DNA from 4 places in the Alkalilimnicola sp. S0819 genome. Region 1 is predicted to be linked to each of the others. Evidence: predicted binding sites of a transcription regulator. Region 1 holds the regulator's gene; each other region holds the start of a gene.
The links. The regulator FliA, encoded in region 1, starts transcription of late flagellar genes. The targets are predictions, from matches to a motif close to GCTAAAGTTNNNNNNNNNNCNGCCGATA.
Positions count from the first base shown of each region.

Region 2: the regulator FliA is predicted to act here: its motif matches at 1,805-1,832, upstream of GBG68_RS08895 (methyl-accepting chemotaxis protein).
Region 3: the regulator FliA is predicted to act here: its motif matches at 2,179-2,206, upstream of GBG68_RS09635 (methyl-accepting chemotaxis protein).
Region 4: the regulator FliA is predicted to act here: its motif matches at 2,045-2,072, upstream of GBG68_RS09235 (methyl-accepting chemotaxis protein).

Region 1 is NZ_WHIW01000004.1:17,472-22,055, forward strand. It holds gene GBG68_RS04415 (chemotaxis protein CheA) at 1-1,473, opposite strand, end outside; gene GBG68_RS04420 (protein phosphatase CheZ) at 1,484-2,254, opposite strand; gene cheY (chemotaxis response regulator CheY) at 2,258-2,644, opposite strand; gene GBG68_RS04430 (RNA polymerase sigma factor FliA) at 2,670-3,386, opposite strand; gene GBG68_RS04435 (MinD/ParA family protein) at 3,386-4,222, opposite strand; gene flhF (flagellar biosynthesis protein FlhF) at 4,260-4,584, opposite strand, start outside.
Region 2 is NZ_WHIW01000009.1:13,785-18,368, forward strand. It holds gene GBG68_RS08890 (diguanylate cyclase) at 55-1,668, opposite strand; gene GBG68_RS08895 (methyl-accepting chemotaxis protein) at 1,911-3,335, shown strand; gene GBG68_RS08900 (methyl-accepting chemotaxis protein) at 3,360-4,584, shown strand, end outside.
Region 3 is NZ_WHIW01000010.1:38,809-43,392, reverse strand. It holds gene GBG68_RS09650 (AmpG family muropeptide MFS transporter) at 1-724, shown strand, start outside; gene trxB (thioredoxin-disulfide reductase) at 838-1,791, shown strand; gene GBG68_RS09640 (glutathione S-transferase N-terminal domain-containing protein) at 1,805-2,065, shown strand; gene GBG68_RS09635 (methyl-accepting chemotaxis protein) at 2,270-4,252, shown strand; gene GBG68_RS09630 (exodeoxyribonuclease III) at 4,395-4,584, opposite strand, start outside.
Region 4 is NZ_WHIW01000009.1:81,120-85,703, forward strand. It holds gene GBG68_RS09230 (heavy metal translocating P-type ATPase) at 1-2,002, shown strand, start outside; gene GBG68_RS09235 (methyl-accepting chemotaxis protein) at 2,117-3,754, shown strand; gene GBG68_RS09240 (M48 family metallopeptidase) at 3,903-4,584, opposite strand, start outside.

The DNA.
Region 1 (4,584 bases):
ATCCATCAGGCCCTTCTCCACCACCTTGCGCCGGAGCATTTCCGCATCCATGCCCTTGCCGTCGTCGCTGATGATCAACAGGATGTGATCACCCTCCTGCTCGGCGGAGAGCAGCACCTTGCCGACCCGGGACTTGCCGGTCATCTCGCGGTCCGCGGGCTCCTCGATGCCGTGGTCCACGGAGTTGCGCACCAGATGGATGAGCGGGTCGGCCAGGGCCTCGACCAGGTTCTTGTCCAGGTCGGTGTCCTCGCCGCGCATCTCCAGGTCGATGTGCTTGCCCATGTTGCGGGCCAGATCGCGGATCAGGCGCGGGAAGCGGCCGAAGACCTTCTTGATCGGTTGCATGCGGGTCTTCATGACCGCGCTCTGCAGGTCGGCGGTGACCAGTTCCAGGTCCCCCACCGCGGCGCCCAGGTGCTCGTCGGCGAGTTGGCCGCGCAGGGTCGACAGGCGGTTGCGCACCAGCACCAGCTCGCCCACCAGGTTCATGATGTCGTCGAGCTTGGCGGTATCCACCCGCACGGTGGTGTCGCCCTTGGGGCCGGCCTTGCGCTGCTCGGCTTCGGCGGGCGCCGCGTCGGGCTTCGCCGGCGACTGCGCCTTGGCCACGGGCGCCGTCGATCCGGCCGCCGGCGGCTGGGACGGCGCCTGGTCGGCGGCCTGGCCCGCGCTCTTGCCCTGGCTACCGGCGGCCGGCGCCTTGGGCTCGGGGGCCTTGCCCTTGCCGTGCAGGTCATCGAGCAGGGCTTCGAATTCGTCGTCGGTGATTTCGTCCGAAGAGCCGCTCGCCGCGGGCTTTTCCGGCGTTTTCGGCGGCGCCGCCGCGCCCTTGGGGCCGCCCGGGCCGTGCAATTCGTCCAGCAGCGCCTCGAACTCTTCTTCGCTGATCTCGTCGGCCGAGCCCTTGGCCGCCGGCTTGTCGGCGGGCGGAGGCGGCTCGACGGGCTTGGCCGCCCCGGCCTTTTCCGCTTCCAGCGCGTCCAGCAGCGCCTCGAATTCCTGGTCGCTGATATCATCGCCGCCGCCCTGGGCGGGGGGCGTATCCGCAGGCAGCGCCTCGGCGGCGGGCGGCGCCTCGGCGTCGGGCACGTTCAGCCGATCCAGCATCGCCAGCAGTTCCGGCGAGGCCGGCTGCGGGTCGCCGCCGTTCTCGATGGTGCCGAATTGCTCGATGACCACATCCAGCGCCTTGAGCACCGTGTCCATCAGGTCGGCGGTAACGGCCTTCTCACCGCTGCGCAGCAGATTGAACAGGTCCTCGGTGCGATGGCACACCTCCACCAGCGGGTCCAGCGCGAGAAAACCCGCGCCGCCCTTGATGGTGTGAAACCCGCGGAAGACGGCGTTCAGCAAATCCTTGTCCTGGGGCCGCTGTTCCAGCTCGACGAGCTGCTCCCCCAGGGCGTCGAGGATTTCCCGGGATTCGACCAGAAAGTCCTGAACAATATCGTCTTCGATGTCGATGGCCATGCGCGAACCTCTAGAAGCCTAGACTGGACAACAGATCGTCCACCTCGTCCTGACCCTGGACGACGCCCACATCGTCCTTGCCGGGAATGGCGGGACCCTCCGCCTTGATTCTGTCTTCTTGGGTATCGGCAGCTTTCGGCTTTTCACTAGCCCCTGCCCTCTCCGGCTTGCCCGCAAGCGCGACCAGTTGCACCAGCTTGCTTTCCATTTCCTGCACCAGGTTGATCACCCGGCGGATGATCTGGCCGGTGAGATCCTGGTAATCCTGGGCCATCAGGGCCTCGGTGAGGCTGCTGTTGAGCGCGCCGCTCTTGGCGTCGACAAAGCCCAGATACTCTTCCAGCTCCCGGCTGAGCTCCCGGAACTCGTCCACCGAGAGCTCTCGGCGGCGAAAGCGACTCCACTGCTCGTTGAGCTCCCGGGACTTGCCGGAGATCTCGTCCACCAGCGGCATGCTCTCCTCGATGGCGGTGAGCGTGCGGTGCGCCGCCTGATCGGTCATGGTGATGACGTGGTTGAGCCGGTCGCGGGCGTCGGGGATCTCGCTGGAGACCATGCTGGAAAGCCGGGTGTCCTCACGAAAGGACTTGATGGACTCGTGCAGCTCGCGAGTGAGCATGCCGAGTTCCTTGTAGAGCTCGGTCTCGCGCAGCTGCGTGAGCTCATCGACGATGCCTTCGGCGTCCTTCATCTCGCCTGCCTCCAGGGCAGCGATGAGACCGCGGGCAAGTTCCAGGTATTCCCGGTTGGGGAAGACCTCCAGGGGCTTCTTGTCGGCCATGACTCAGCCCTCCAGGCGTTCGAAGATCTTGTCGATCTTCTCTTTCAGGGTGGCCGCGGTGAAGGGCTTGACGATGTAGCCGTTCACCCCCGCCTGGGCCGCTTCGATGATCTGCTCGCGCTTGGCCTCGGCCGTGACCATCAGAATGGGCAGGCTTTGCAGATCCGGGTCGGCGCGGACTTCCTTCAACAACTGGATACCGGTCATGCCCGGCATGTTCCAGTCGGTGACCAGAAAATCGAAACCGCCCTTTTTCAGGATGGGCAAGGCCGTATTGCCGTCATCCGCTTCGGCGGTGTTGGTAAAGCCCAGATCCCGCAGCAGGTTCTTGATGATCCGACGCATCGTGGAAAAGTCATCCACAATGAGGATCTTCATGTTCTTGTCCAATGGCACCGTCTATCCCCTCTTTGACTTACCTGACCCAATCGGCCAGATGCTTGCGCAACTTGAGCATGATGCGTCCGTGTATCTGGCTGACGCGGGATTCGCTCACCCCGAGCACCGCGCCGATCTCCTTGAGGTTCAACTCCTCATCGTAATACAGAGCCATCACCAGCTGCTCGCGTTCGGGCAGCTCGGCGATGGCCTCGGTCAGATCCTGGCTGAAGCCGGCTTCCTGCAGCTGCGCGAGCGGCCCCAGGCCCTCGTCGCCGCGCTCTCGGCCCGCGTCCGAATCTTCGTCGTCTATGCTGAACACCCGGGCGTTGGCCACGTCCTGGAGGATGCGATGGTATTCCTCCAGGCCGATGCCCATGGCTTCGGCCACCTCGGCATCCCGCGGCTCGCGCCCCAGCAGATTCTCCAGCTCGTGGATGGCTTCCGCCACACCGCGGCCCTTGCGATGCACCGAGCGCGGCGTCCAGTCCAGACGACGGATCTCGTCGAGCATGGCGCCGCGGATGCGTATACCGGCATAGGTCTGGAAGCTCGCCCCCTGGCTGGCATCGTAGTGCCGCGCCGCCTCCAGCAGGCCGATCATGCCCGCCTGGATCAAGTCCTCCAGCTGCACGCTGGGGGGCAAGCGATTCATCAGGTGGTGGGCGATGCGCTTGACCAGGGGCGCATGGCGCACCACCACGTCGTTATCGCCCTGCTGCTCCACCTCGTTGTACATGGCGTGCCCGATCATCAGACTACCTCCCCCATGTCGGCGCTGTACTGGATCAGGCGCTCCACGAAGAATTCCAGATGCCCCTCGGCGGCCGTGGGCAGGGGCCATTTGTCCACCCGCCGGGCCAGCTCCACGAAGGCGCGCCCGGCGGGGCTGCCGGGGAAGGTGGCGCTGACGGCTTTCTGACGCTGCACCGCGCGGCGCAGGGCATCGTCCTCGGGCACGGCACCGGCGTAATCCAGCGTCAGGTCCAGGAAGCGGTTGGTGGCCGCGGCCAGCTTGGCGTGCAGCGCCTGGCCTTCCGCCGGGCTGCGCACCCGGTTGGCCACCACGTGGAAGCGCTCCACCCCATGGTCCTTGCTCAACACCTTGCACAGGGCATAGGCGTCGGTGATGGACGAGGGCTCGTCGCAGACCACCACCATCACGTCCCGGGCCGCCCGGGCAAAGCTCACCACGCCGTCGGAGATGCCCGCGGCGGTGTCCACGATCAGGTAGTCCAGGTCGTGATTGAGTTCGCTGAAGGAGCGGATCAGCCCCACATGCTCGGCCGGGTCCAGCTCGGCCATGCGCTGGGTGCCGGAGGAGGCGGGCACGATCCAGATGCCCTCCGGGCCCTGCAGCAGCACCTCTTCCAGGGTGGCGCTGCCGTCTATCACATGGGAGAGGTTGTGCTTGGCCGAAAGCCCCAGCTGCACGTCCACATTGGCCAGCCCCAGGTCGGCGTCGAACAGCATCACCTTTCGGCCCAGACGCGACAGGGACACGGCCAGGTTGACGGAGACGTTGGTCTTGCCCACGCCGCCCTTGCCGCTGGTCACCGCGATGACCTTGACTGGTTTCGGATTTGCCATGCGTCTCAATCCCGCCGCCTGATCCATGCCGCCGCCCTCAGCCCACATGGCCCGCACCGCTGAGAGTGAAGGCCAGCGTCTCTTCGTCGGATTCCTCGCGATAGCGCTGGACCAGTTCCTGTAATTGTTCGATCAGTCTATCACTGCGTGCCGGCTGCAGGTCCTCCGGCACACGCTGGCCGGTGCCGAGATAGGCCAGCGGCAGCTGATAGCGCAACACCGCGGTGACGACGCCGCCAAGGCTGGTGGCCTCGTCCAGCTTGGTGACGATGCAGCCCACGGGCTTGACCTTGCGAAAGGCCCGCACGGTCTCGGACAAGGCCGCCAGCTGGCTGTTGGCCGAGACCACCAGATACGGGCGC
Region 2 (4,584 bases), on a different contig from region 1:
GAGGGGGGAGGTAGCCGACGAGGCGTGTCGAGACAGGACCGGCGCGGCGGTAAATCAATCGCGGACCGCGATGCTCACCGTATTGCGTCCGGCGTGCTTGGCGGCATAGAGCGCCTTGTCCGCCTCCAGCGCGACCTCCACCGCGTCGGGGCAATCGGGGAAGCTGGCAACGCCGGCGCTGAAACTGCAGGCGAACACACCTTCGCTGGAGAACTGGCGGATCTTGCCGAAGCTCTTGCGTACCTGGTCGACGATGGCGGCGGCGGTGGGGGCATCGGCGTCGGGGAGAATCACGGCAAACTCTTCGCCCCCGTAGCGGCCGATGTAATCGGTCTTGCGCAGGCGCTGTTGCAGCACCCGGGCGAGGGTCTTGATCACCCGATCCCCCACCGGGTGGCCGTGGGTGTCGTTCACGGACTTGAAGTGGTCGATGTCGATCATGGCGAAGGACAAGGTGCCGCCCCGCCGAGCCGCCCGGGCCACCTCGTTGTGCAGCTGCTCCTTGATGCTGGTGTGGTTGAGCAGCCCGGTGAGGTTGTCGGTGAGCATCAGTGAGCGCAGGATGCGGGCACGCTCGGCGCGGATGGCCACCGAGCGGATCAGGTGCGCCGGGCTGATGGGCTTGGTGAGGAAATCGTCACCGCCCAGGCTCATGGCGTCCAGCTGACGCTCCAATTGCGTTTCCGCCGACAGGAATACGATGGGAATGCTGGCGTAGCGCGGCACCTGGCGGATCACCGTGGCCAGTTCCGTGCCGCTGCAGCCCGGCATGTACATGTCCATCAGGATCAGGTCGGCGGCGGCCTCGTCCAGGACTTCCAGCACGCGGATGGAGTCGTTGACCACCGTGGTGTGCATGCCCGCGCGCTTGAGGATGGTGGAGTAGTAGATCGCCTGGGTGGAACTGTCCTCCACGATGACGATGTGAAAGGGATCCTTCTCCTGCTCGGTGGTCAGCTTGTCCAGCTGGTCCACCAGCTCGTGCACGTCCACGGGCTTGAGCACATAGGCGTCGGCACCGGCCCGCGCCGCCCGCAGCCGCGATTCGATATCGCCCCGCTCGGTAAGGAAGAGCAGCGGCAGATCCTCGCCACCCAGCTCGCGCACTCGCTGGGCGGCCTCGCTGAGGCTGAGCTCCTCCTCGGGGAGCAGCACGTCCATGACCACCGCCTCCGGGGTTTCCTCGGCCAGCAAGGCCAGCAGCTCATCCAGGGTGGCGGCGGTTTCTATGCTGTAGCCGAAGTGGGCGATCTGGTGCGAGAGTTCGTCGGCCAGGGTTTCCTCGGCTTCAAGGATCAGCACCCGCAGGCTGCGCCGGGCCTGGGCGCCTACGGCCTCGACCACCTCCGGGCGCGGTGCGCACGGAGTTTCCGCACTGAGCTTGACCAGGGCCTCCAGATAATCGCGCAGGATATCCTTGAACTCGCGGGTGAAAGTCTCCTCGCCCTCGGCCAAGGGCGCGAGCATCACGTCGATGATGCCGGCCAGATCGGCCACCTTGCGGTAGCCATGCTCGGCGGCGCTCTCGCTGAGCGCACAGGCCTGGCGTTGCAGTGCCCGCAGGGTCTCCAGCGACGCGGCCTCGTCCAGCCCCGCCCAACCGTCCTGGAGCTGGCGAACCGGCGCCAGCACCGGCGAGGCGACCGTGTCGACGTCGCCTATGATCATGGAACTTCCCGACATCGTTATTATTCGCTAGCTTCGGCGTAGTATTGTTGTGCTTCTCAGGGCGGCGGCCCTTTTATACAAAGAGTTAGTACACGATACGGCAAATTCGACGTGCGCGTCACCTCCGCCCCCCCAAGCTCAAGTTTTCCGCCATCCTGCCGTCACAGATTGCAACGGCGCCTGTTGCGCCAGGCGGGCCATGCCATGGAGAACCTACCATGATCGCTAGCTGGATAGCCCACATGAAGGCTGATTCCCCAGATACTGAGTTCCGTAGCGGGAACCGGCGCGAGTACGTGCAGATCATCCAGAAGGTCGCCGACCGGGCCGGTGGACTCGGTATAGAGGTGCTCGACATCGCCGCCGAAATCGACGAGGTGAGCGAGCGGGTCGCCAAGGAAGCCAAGCTCTTCGATGAACTGCGTGCCATCGCCCACGAGATGGGCCAGAGCAACAAGGTGGTGGACGAGGCCGCGCGGCGGGCGCGCCGGGCCGCCGCCGCCGCCAGCACCCATGTGGAGCGCTCCCGCAACACCATCAGCGCTTCCCTCTCGGACATCCACGCGCTCACCGACGATGTCACCGAGATCGAGTCCCAGCTGAGCGGCCTGAACGATGCCCTGCACGGGGTGGCCGATGTGGCCAAGGGCATAGGCATCATCGCCAAGCAGACCAATCTGCTCGCACTCAACGCCACCATCGAGGCGACCCGCGCCGGCGAAGTGGGCCGGGGCTTCGCGGTGGTGGCCGAGCACGTGAAGGAGCTGGCCAAGCAGACCGCCGACGCCACCGCCGAGATCCATGACATCCTGGAGGAACTCACCGCCCTGATCGATGACCTGATCCGCTCGGGTTCCGAGAGCACCGAACGCGCCCGTGAAGTGCAGGAAGGCACCCAGGCGATCCGCGAGGTGATGGAAACCGTCGGCAGCGCCATGGCCGATGTGGACACCGAGTCCAACCGTATCGGCCAGTCGGTGCACGACATCGACCGCTACTGCGGCGAGACCGTCAGCGGCCTCGAGGGCATGACCGAGGATGTGAAGGAAGCAACCATCGCCTTGCAGCAGGCCCGTGACCAGGCCACCCGCCTGCTCACTCACACCGAGGAGCTGATCCGCATCACCTGCGTCAAGGGCGTGGAGACGGTGGATACCCAGTACATCAACAGCGCACAGGAAGCGGCGTCGCGCATCTCGCAACTTTTCGAAGAGGCCCTGGAGAACGGCGACATCTCCGAGTCGGAACTGTTCGACCACAATTATCAGCCGATCCCCGGCACCAACCCGCAGCAGCACATGACACGCTTTACGGAATTCACCGATCGTGTCCTGCCCCAGGTGCAGGAATACTACGGCGAGCATTTCGAGAAGGTAACCGCCTGTGTGGCCATGGACGTCAATGGTTACCTGCCCACCCACATGAAGGTCAGCTCCAAGCCGCAGAGCGACGACCCGGCCTGGAACATGAAACACTGCCGCAACCGCCGCATCCTCACCGATCGTGTGGCCAAGGCGGCAGCGGCCAACACCCAGCCCTTCCTGCTGCAAACCTACCGCCCGCACATCGGTAACGGCGTGTATATGCTGCTCAAGGACTGCTCGTCACCCATCCACGTGCGCGGCCGCCACTGGGGCTGCCTGCGCGTGACCTATTTCGTCGAATAAGGCACTGCCCCGGAGAACTCCGCCATGGCACTGAAACTGGTACGCAGAAACGCCAAGACCGCGCCCGAGACGGACGGCGAAAATTACCACAAGGTCATCGAACAGGTGGCCCAACGCGCCGGCAAACTGGCCATAGAGGTCAACGATATTGCCGGCCATGTGGACGACGTGGACGGCCAGGTCAAGCGGGAAGTCACGCAGTTCGCCGAATTGGTGAGAATCGCCGAGCACCTGTCCGGCGCCAACAAGATCGTCGACGCCGCCGCGCGCAACGCCCAGCACGTGGCGGGCGCCGCCAATGCCGACATCGGGCGTTCAGAAGATACCATCCACCGCTCCCTGGAAGGCATTCAGCGCCTGACCGATTCCGTGGGCGGGGTGGAGAGCAAGCTCAAGGGCCTGTCGGAAGCCCTGCGCCGGGTCACCAAGGTGGCCAAGGGCATCGGCGCCATCGCCAAGCAGACCAACCTGCTGGCGCTCAACGCCACCATCGAGGCCGCCCGCGCGGGCGACGCCGGCCGGGGCTTCGCCAATGTGGCCGAGGAGATCAAGGCGCTGGCCGGGCAGACCTCGGACGCCACCGCGGACATAGACAACACCCTGAGCCGCCTGAGCGAACAGTCCCAGGGGCTGATGGAGACCGGCTCACGGGGCAGCGTCCGGGCGGCCCGCGTGCGCGAAGGCTCCCAGGCCATGCATGAGGTGATCCAGTCGGTGAGCCAGGCCATGCACGAGGTGGACCAGGAATCCAGCCGTATCGCCGAGGCGGTGCAGGCCATCGACCGTCATGCCGAGCGCACCGTGCAGGGCCTGCAAGAGATGTCCTCGGACGTCAAGCAGTCGTCCGAAAACCTGGGCAAGGCGCGCACCCGGGTCAACCAGCTGCTGGGGTTCACCGAGGAACTGGTGAGCATGACCGCCGTGGACGGCGTGGTCACCGAGGACACCCCGTTCATAGAGCTGGCCCAGGAGCGCGCGGCGCAGGTGGGGAAACTCTTCGAGGAGGCCATCGCCAGCGGCGAGATCAGCGAAGACGATCTGTTCGATCGGGAATATCGGGAGATCCCCGGCACCGACCCGCAGCAGGTTCGCACCCGGCATACGGATTTCTGCATACGGCATCTCACCGCCGTGTACGACGCCCTGCCGGAGGCCAATGCCAACATCGTTTCCGGCGGCGCCTGCGATGTGAACGGTTATCTGCCGGCGCTGATGAGCAAGTACTCTCAGCCCCAGCGGCCGGGCAATC
Region 3 (4,584 bases), on a different contig from region 1:
GCTCACCACCCTGGCGGTGCGCGAACCCGAGCACCCCCGCCCGCCTCCCGCCGCCGCGGCCCGCGGCCCGCTGCCCTGGCTGCGGGTCGCGGTGGTGGAACCCTTCGTGGAGTTCTTTCAGCGCAATGGCCGGCTGGCGTTGATGATCCTCGCCTTCGTCGCCGTCTACCGCATCAGCGACATCACCATGGGCGTGATGGCCAACGCCTTCTACATCGACCTGGGCTTCTCCAAGGCCGACATCGCCAACGTCAGCAAGGCCTTCGGCTTTGTCATGAGCATCGCCGGCATGTTCCTGGGCGGCGTACTGGTGGCCCGCTACGGCATCATGCGCCCCTTGGTCGCCGGCGCCATTCTTGCCGCCGCGTCCAACCTGATGTTCGTGGGCCTGGCCCTGGCGGGCCAAAGCATGCCCTGGTTGGCCGCGGCCATCACCGTCGACAACCTCGCCGGCGGCATGGCGGCGACGGTGTTCATCGCCTACCTTTCCAGCCTCACCCATCATGCCTACACCGCCACCCAGTACGCCCTGTTCAGCTCGTTGATGCTGCTGGTGCCGAAATTCATCGGCGGCTTTTCCGGGCTGATCGTGGACGGTTACGGTTATGTAAGCTTCTATCTGTACTCCACCGCGCTGGGGCTGCCCGCGGTACTGCTGGCGGTTTACCTGAGCCGCACAGTGCCGGCGCCGCGCAGGGCGCGCCCGGCAGGAAAAACCCCATAGCGCGCGGCTATGGTGGGCATAAACCGGATGAAGTTCCCCCGGCCAGCCGATACCCTTACTCTATTGGGCAAATCGGCTGAACCAGCCATCACGTTTTCAGAGGACCAACACTCATGGCCGAGACCACACACGCACGCCTGTTGATTCTGGGCTCAGGCCCGGCCGGCTACACCGCCGCCGTCTACGCCGCCCGCGCCAACTTGCGCCCGGTGCTGGTTACCGGGCTGCAGATGGGCGGGCAGCTCACCACCACCACCGACGTGGACAACTGGCCCGGCGACGTGGAAGGCCTGCAGGGCCCGGCGCTGATGGATCGTATGCGCGCCCATGCCGAGCGCTTCGATACCGAGATCATCTTCGACCAGGTGCACACGGTGGACCTGAATCAGCGCCCCTTCCGCCTGGAAGGCGACAGCGGGGTGTACACCTGTGACGCACTGATCATCGCCACCGGCGCCAGCGCGCAGTACCTGGGCCTGCCCTCCGAGGAGGCTTTCCAGGGCCGGGGCGTGTCCGCCTGCGCCACCTGCGACGGTTTTTTCTACCGCGACCAGGACGTGGCCGTGGTGGGCGGCGGCAACACCGCCGTGGAGGAGGCGCTGTACCTGTCCAACATCGCCCGCAGCGTGACCCTGATCCACCGCCGCGACACCCTGCGCGCGGAGAAGATCCTCCAGGACAAGCTCTTCGCGCGGGCAGAGGAAGGCAAGATCAATCTGCTCTGGCACCATACCCTGGACGAGGTGCTGGGCGATGAATCCGGCGTGACCGGCGCGCGGGTCAAGCACGCGCAATCCGGCGAAACCCGGGAGCTGGCGCTCACCGGCGTCTTCATTGCCATCGGCCACAAGCCCAACACCGACATCTTCGCCGGGCAGCTGGACATGGCCGACGGCTACATCAAGGTAAAAAGCGGCCTGCAGGGCAACGCCACCGCAACCAGCGTGGATGGTGTGTTCGCCGCCGGCGATGTCATGGACCACGTCTACCGCCAGGCCATTACCTCGGCGGGCAGCGGCTGCATGGCGGCGCTGGACGCGGAACGCTTCCTGGACCAGCAGGACTGAAGCGGAGGGACTCATGCAGAAACCGAAGCATCTGGCGCTCTACAACTACTATTCCTGCCCCTTCTGCATGGTGGTGCGCGACGCTATCCGCCAATTGGGCGTGGACGTGGAGAACCGGGACACCCTGAAGAACCCGGCGCACAAGGCCGAACTGGTGGAACAGGGCGGCCGCGGCACCGTGCCCTGCCTGCGCATCGAGCATGCCGATGGCGAAGTGGAGTGGATGTACGAATCCGCGGTGATCGTGGACTACTTGAAGCGACTCGCCGCCTGAGCCGTAACCGCAACACCGCCGCAGTCGGGGTCGGAGACGCCCTGCGAAGCCTCCGACCCCGGCCTGCGGCGCCGCCGAAAACTGTGATGTACAGCACACTATTTTTACACATCACTCATCTTTCCCCACTGCTTGCCGCTATAGAACAGCGCATGCCATGAAACCCGGAGTCCGCCGGGCATTCCTGTCTGAAGAGGACGCGTTGTGAACACACTCTTGGCCCGCGCCGGCATCGCCGGCAAGATCCTGCTCGCCCCCGTGGTGATTCTGGTGCTGTTGCTGATGATCGGCCTGGTCTCCCAAGGCCAGATCAGTCAACTCAACGAGCGAGTGACTCGACTGGCGAAAGAGGAAGCGCCCAAGACCGGTGAGGCGGCGGAGATGCTGTTCAACCTCTACCGCCAGCGCTTGCGCCTGCAGGAGTATGTCCTGACCGCCAACGCCGAGGAGCTTGATCAGTTTCGCCAACTGGCAAACCGCCTGCGCGAGGAGATCCGCCAGGCCCAGCAGCACTTCTCCAACCCGGCCCAACTCGACCGGCTGGAAAAGTTCAGCACGCTGCAGCAACGCTATGTGCAGAGCATGGACCAGGACGTCGCGCCCTCGGTGCAGGAACGGGAGCGTGTTTTGCGGGAGGTGCTGGACGTAAGTGGCATCCAGGCTGCGAACAGTCTGGAGGAGCTGACCGTCAGCTTTTACGAAAGCTACTCCGTGAACAATGCCTACAACACCGGCCGTGCGAACCATCATCTGATGCTCGCCCGACTGTACAGCCAGCGCTACTTCGCCACCCACAACCCGGACCACATCGACCGCGTGCATGATGAGCTGGCGGAAATGGAGAATTTCCTCGGCAAGCTGGAACTGGTCGACCAACTGGACCAGGAAGCCAACGCCAAGCTGCAGGCCGCGCGCCTCGCCGCCCAGACCTTCCGCGACGGCTTCGACCGGCTGGTGAAGGCCACCCAGACCCTGGGCGAGGCTTTGGAGCGACGCATGAACCCCACTGGCGTCGAGATGGGCGCCTTGGTCGCCGACATGCAAAAGCAAGTCTTCCAGGAACTGGTGCGCGAATCGGACAGCGCCACAGAGGCCTCCAACAGTGCACAACGGAATATCACCCTGTTGCTCATTGGCGCCATCGTGCTGGGCGCGCTGCTGGCCTGGCTGATTACCCGCAGCATCGTACGGCCCATGCGCCGGGCCGATATCCTGGTCACGGACCTGCTGAGCGAGATCGAGGCCGGGCGGGGCGACTTGACCGTGCGCCTGCCCGCCCATGACCGGGACGAGTTCGGGCGCCTGAGCCTGTCCATCAACCGCTTCCTGCAGACTCTTCAGGCCCTGGTGAGCAATATCAGCCGGGAAAGCGCCCAGCTGGCCGCCGCCGCGGAAGAGCTCAGTGCCGTGACCCGCCAGACCAGCGATGGCGTGAAGACCCAGCAAAGCGAGGTGGACCAGGTGGCCACGGCCATGAACGAGATGACCGCCACCGCCCACGAGATCGCCCGTAACGCCGCTGGTGCCGCCGAAGCCGCCGGTGACGCCGACGGCGCCGCCAAACAGGGCGCCCAGCTGGTCGAACGCACGGTCGCCGCCATCCATACCCTGGCTGCCGAGGTTCAGGAGGAGAGCAAACTCGCCGCCCGCCTGCAGGCGGACAGCGACAACATCGGCACCGTGCTGGAGGTAATCAGCGGGGTAGCCGAGCAAACCAATCTGCTCGCTCTGAACGCGGCCATCGAGGCGGCCCGCGCCGGCGAGCAGGGCCGCGGCTTCGCCGTGGTCGCCGACGAGGTGCGCACTCTGGCCAGCCGAACTCAGGAATCCACCGAGGAGATCCGCACCATCATCGAGCGTCTTCAGGACGGCGCACGCCACGTGGCACAGAGCCTGCAGCGCTGCGGGCACAGTGCGGCCGAGACCGAGGAGCAGGCCAGCGAAGCCGGCGAGGGGCTTGGCTCCATCACGCAGAAGGTCACGGTGATCAACGACATGAATTCGCAGATCGCCAGTGCTGCCGAACAGCAGACCGCCACCGCGGAGGACATCAACCGCAGCACCGTGCGGGTGCGGGAAGTGGTGGACCAGACCGCCGCCGCCTCGGCGCAGCTGGACACCGCCGCCGAGGAACTGGCGCGGATGGGCAGCCGCCTGCAGGATCAGGTGAAGGGGTTCAAGAGCTGAAGCCGGGGAAGGCGGAGATCCTCGATCCCGCCTTCGGCGGCTTCGCCGCTAAGCGTGTGACAAAGCCCCCTGCAGGAGCGGCGAATGGCCTCGGCCCTCTCGGCGAAAGGCCATCGCGGCCATACGCCGCTCCCGCGGACACCTATTCCGCGGCCCAAGCCGGATAGTCATATACCAGGGTCAGTGGTGCATGGTCCGAGAAGCGCTCGGCGGTGTAGATATCCGCGCTCAACACCCGGTCCTTCAACCCCGGCGTGATCACGTGGTAATCGATACGCCAGCCCACGTTCTTCGCCCAGGCCTGGCCGCGGTTTGACCACCAGGTGTACTGA
Region 4 (4,584 bases), on a different contig from region 1:
CTCCGAAGAACTGCGGAGCATGACCTGGCGCTTCTGGGTGGGCCTGGTGCTGACGCTGCCGGTGTTCCTGCTGGAAATGGGCGGGCACTTGGTCGCGCTGGACCGGATCGTGCCGCCGCAAATGTCCAACTGGGTGCAACTGGCCTTCGCAACGCCGGTGGTGCTCTGGTGCGGCTGGCCGTTCTTCGTCCGGGGCTGGAAGTCGATACTCAGACGCCAGCTGAACATGTTCACCCTGATCGCCATCGGTACCGGCGTGGCGCTGCTCTACAGTCTGGTGGCCACCCTGGCGCCGCAGATCTTCCCCGATGCCTTCCGCCAGCAGGACGGCTCGGTGGCGGTCTATTTCGAGGCTGCCGCGGTCATCGTCGTGCTGGTGCTGCTCGGCCAGGTGCTGGAATTGCGGGCTCGCGAGAAGACCTCCGGCGCCATCAAGGCACTGCTGGACCTGGCCCCCGCCACGGCGCGCAAGCTGGACGACCAGGGCGGCGAGCAGGACGTTTCGCTGGATCAGGTCGAGGTCGGCGATCGCCTGCGGGTACGCCCCGGCGACAAGGTGCCGCTGGATGGCGAGGTGCTGGAAGGCGGCTCCCACGTCGACGAATCCATGGTCACCGGCGAGCCGTTGGCGATCCGCAAGCAGGCGGGTGATGCCGTGATCGGCGGCAGCATCAACCAGCAAGGCAGCTTCATCATGCGCGCCGACAAGATCGGCCGCGACACCATGCTCTCCCAGATCGTGCAGATGGTGGCCAGCGCCCAGCGCAGCCGGGCGCCGATCCAGGGCCTGGCGGACCAGGTGTCCGCCTGGTTCGTGCCCGCGGTCATCGTCATCGCGGTGCTTGCTTTCATCGTCTGGTCCCTGGTCGGGCCGACCCCGCCCATGGCCTTCGGCCTGATCGCCGGCGTCAGCGTGCTGATCATCGCCTGCCCCTGCGCGCTGGGCCTGGCCACCCCCATGTCCATCATGGTCGGGGTCGGCCGCGGCGCCCAGAGCGGCGTACTGATCCGCGACGCGGAAGCATTGGAGCGCATGGAAAAGGTGGACACCGTGGTGGTGGACAAGACCGGCACCCTGACCGAAGGCAAGCCCCAGGTGACCCGGCTGGTACCGGCCACGGGTGTCAGCGACGAGGAACTGATGCGCTACGCCGGCGCGCTGGAGAAAGGCAGCGAACACCCACTGGCCCATGCCATTCTGGAGAAGGCCCGGGAGATGGAACTCGACCTGCCGGACGTGGAAGGCTTCGATTCGCCCAACGGCAAAGGGGTCACCGGCACGCTGGACGGCCTGCGCGTACTGATCGGCAACCGCCTGCTGATGGAGGCGGAAGGAGTCGACAGCGCCGCCCATGAGCAGGAGGCGGACCGCCTGCGCGAGGATGGCGCCACCGTGATCTTCGCCGCGGCGGGCGGCAGGGTCCTGGGCCTGCTGGCCATCGCCGACCCGATCAAGGAAACCACCCGTGCCGCCATCGACGCCCTGCATGAAGACGGCATCCGCGTCGTCATGCTCACCGGTGACAACCACACCTCGGCTGTAGCCGTGGCCCGGAAGCTCGACATCGATGAGGTGAAGGCGGAAGTGCTGCCCGAGGACAAGGGCAAGATCGTCCGGGAATTCATGGAGGCGGGTCGCGTCGTCGCCATGGCCGGCGACGGCGTCAACGATGCGCCGGCGCTGGCGACAGCGGATGTCGGCGTGGCCATGGGCACCGGCACCGATGTCGCCATCGAAAGTGCGGGCATCACCCTGCTGCGGGGCGATCTGATGGGCATCGTCGAGGCACTGCATCTATCCCGGGCCACCATGCGCAACATCCGCCAGAACCTGTTCTTCGCCTTCGTCTACAATGCCGCCGGCGTGCCCATCGCCGCGGGGGTGCTGTATCCCTTCGCCGGCATCCTGCTGTCGCCCATCTTCGCCGCCGCGGCCATGTCGCTGTCTTCGGTCAGCGTCATCGCCAATGCGCTGCGGCTGCGGGTGACGAAATTGTCCTGAGCACGCCCGGGACGCTCCGCAGAGGGCAGCACGAACGGCTGCCCTCAACATTTCCCCGCGGCAGCCGTTATAACGAGTACCAACGACCACGCCTCAGCTACGGGGAGAATGCTCATGACCGCTGTCCTGCGCCAGTTCAGGATTCGCGCCCGGATGTCACTCATCGCGGCCTTCGTGGTGGCGTCCATGATGGCCATCGCCTGGATGGCCGCGAGCACCCTGGAGCGCGAGCTCTGGGACGCGAGTCGCCAGCGCATGGCCGAGGTGGTGCAGACCGCCAGCGGTGTGCTCAAGCACTACCACGCCCTGGAGCAGTCCGGCGAACTGACCCGACGCCAGGCACAGGAGGCCGCCAAAACCGCCGTGGCCGGCATGCGCTACGGCGAGGACGGCTATCTGTGGATCAATGACCTGCAACCGCGCATGGTGATGCATCCCGAACAACCGCAACTCGACGGCACGGACCTCAGCAGCAAGACCGACCCCAACGGCAAGCGCCTGTTCGTGACCTTTGTCGAGGTCGTCCGTGAGCAGGGTGCCGGTTATGTGGATTACCTCTGGCCCAAGCCCGATCACGACGAGCCGGTGGAGAAAGTCTCTTACGTGCAATTGTTCGAGCCCTGGGGCTGGGTCCTGGGCTCGGGCGTGTACATGGACAGCGTGCAGGCGGCGCTGGCCGAGCGGCTGTTGCTGGAGGCGGGCAAGGTCCTGTTGGTGCTGATCCTGCTGGCGGCGCTGTCCGCCCTGGTGGTGCGCAGCATCACCGGCCCGCTGGGCGCCACCATCGCCCGACTCCGGGATATCTCCGAAGGCACCATGGACCTCACCACGCGGGTCGACACCAGCGGCCGCGACGAACTCAGCGAACTGGCCCGGAGTTTCAACAAGCTGTTGCTGTCGGTGCAGGAGGTGATCCGCGAGGTGGGCCGCTCCAACGGCCAGCTGAGCAGTTCCACCGAGACCCTGAGCCGAGTCACCGCCAGCGCCCGCGAGGGCATGCACAGCCAACAGGCCGACACCGAGCAGTTGGCCAGCGCCATGAATCAGATGCTGGCCACGGTGCAGGAAGTCGCCCGCAATGCCGCCACCGCCGCCGACGCCACCGCTCAGGCTGAAGGCGAGGCGGGTAACGGCCGCCGGGTCGTGGAATCCACCATGGCCGCCATCGGGGCGCTCTCCGAGGAGCTGGAACGCTCCCGGGACGAGGCCGCCAGCCTGGCCGAGGATTCCCACAGCATCGGCACTGTGCTGGATGTGATCAACGGCGTGGCCGAACAGACCAACCTGCTGGCGTTGAACGCCGCCATCGAGGCGGCCCGAGCCGGCGAGCAGGGCCGCGGCTTCGCCGTGGTGGCCGACGAGGTGCGCACCCTGGCCCAGCGCACCCAGGAATCCACCCAGGAGATTCAAGGCATCATCGAGCGGCTGCAGGGCAAAGCTCAACAGGCGGTGGAAGGCATGGCCGAGACCGCCAAGCGGGCAGCCGCCTCGGTGGCCGAGTCGGCGCAGGCGGGCGATGCACTCAACGCCATCGCCACGGCGGTGTCCACCATCAACGACATGAACACCCAGATCGCCAGCGCCTCCGAGGAGCAGGCCTCCACCGCCGAGGAGATCAGCCGCAGTGTCAGCCACATCCGCGATGTGGCGGTGGAGACCGCCCAGGGCGTGGATGAAAGCCAGAGCGCGGCCCGGGAAGTGGGCGATGTGGCGCAGCGCCTGCAGGGCCTGCTGAACCGCTTCCGGGTCTGAGCAACCGGGCCGTCCTGGCCTTCCCACACGGCGGGCCCATACTGTGGGCTTCACCGCAGGTGACACGGTGCAAGTCTGCCTGCCGTGGCCGGCGCCCGCGGGCGCCGCGCGCGATGTGGGGTTCCCGGCAGGCCCCACCCCGCGGTTCTTATGTCCCCGCGGCCAGGCGTGCCTTGCGCTCGCGCCAGTCCGGCAGGGCCTCGTCCATCAACGCATAGAAGCGCGGGCTGTGATTGAACTCCCGCAGATGGCACAGCTCGTGGACGATGACGTAATCGATACAGGCCAGCGGCTGCTTGATCAGTTCCAGATTGAGGTTGACCCGCCCGCGACTGGAGCAACTGCCCCAGCGGCTACGCATCCAGCGCAGACCCAGCTCGGGTAACGGAATGCCCCAATGGGCCAGCGCCCCATGGCAGGCGGCCAGCCGTTCGGCGAAGACCTGCCGGGCCTGCTGCCGGTACCAGGCGTGCAGCGCCTCACGCAAGGCCGCCGGGTCGTCCGGCCGGCGCAGCCGCAAGACGATGGCGCCACCGGTGAACTCGCCGCCCTTCGGCCCCAGCCGCGCCCGCAAGGGGTAGCGCTCTCCCAGGTACGGGTGCCGCGCGCCATTCTCGAAACGCAGCGGTTCGGGCCGTGGCCGGGCCTGCAGTTCAGCCTGTTTCCCCAGCAGCCAATCCAGCTTCTTCAGCAGAAAGCCTTCCGCCTCAGCGGCGGAGCATTGCATCGGCGCGCGCAGCTCCACCCGACCGTCGGGGTGCAGATACAGGCCGATGCTGCGCCGGCGACTGCGGCGCAGGGTGTAGTCGATGCGGTGTCCGTCCCGACGC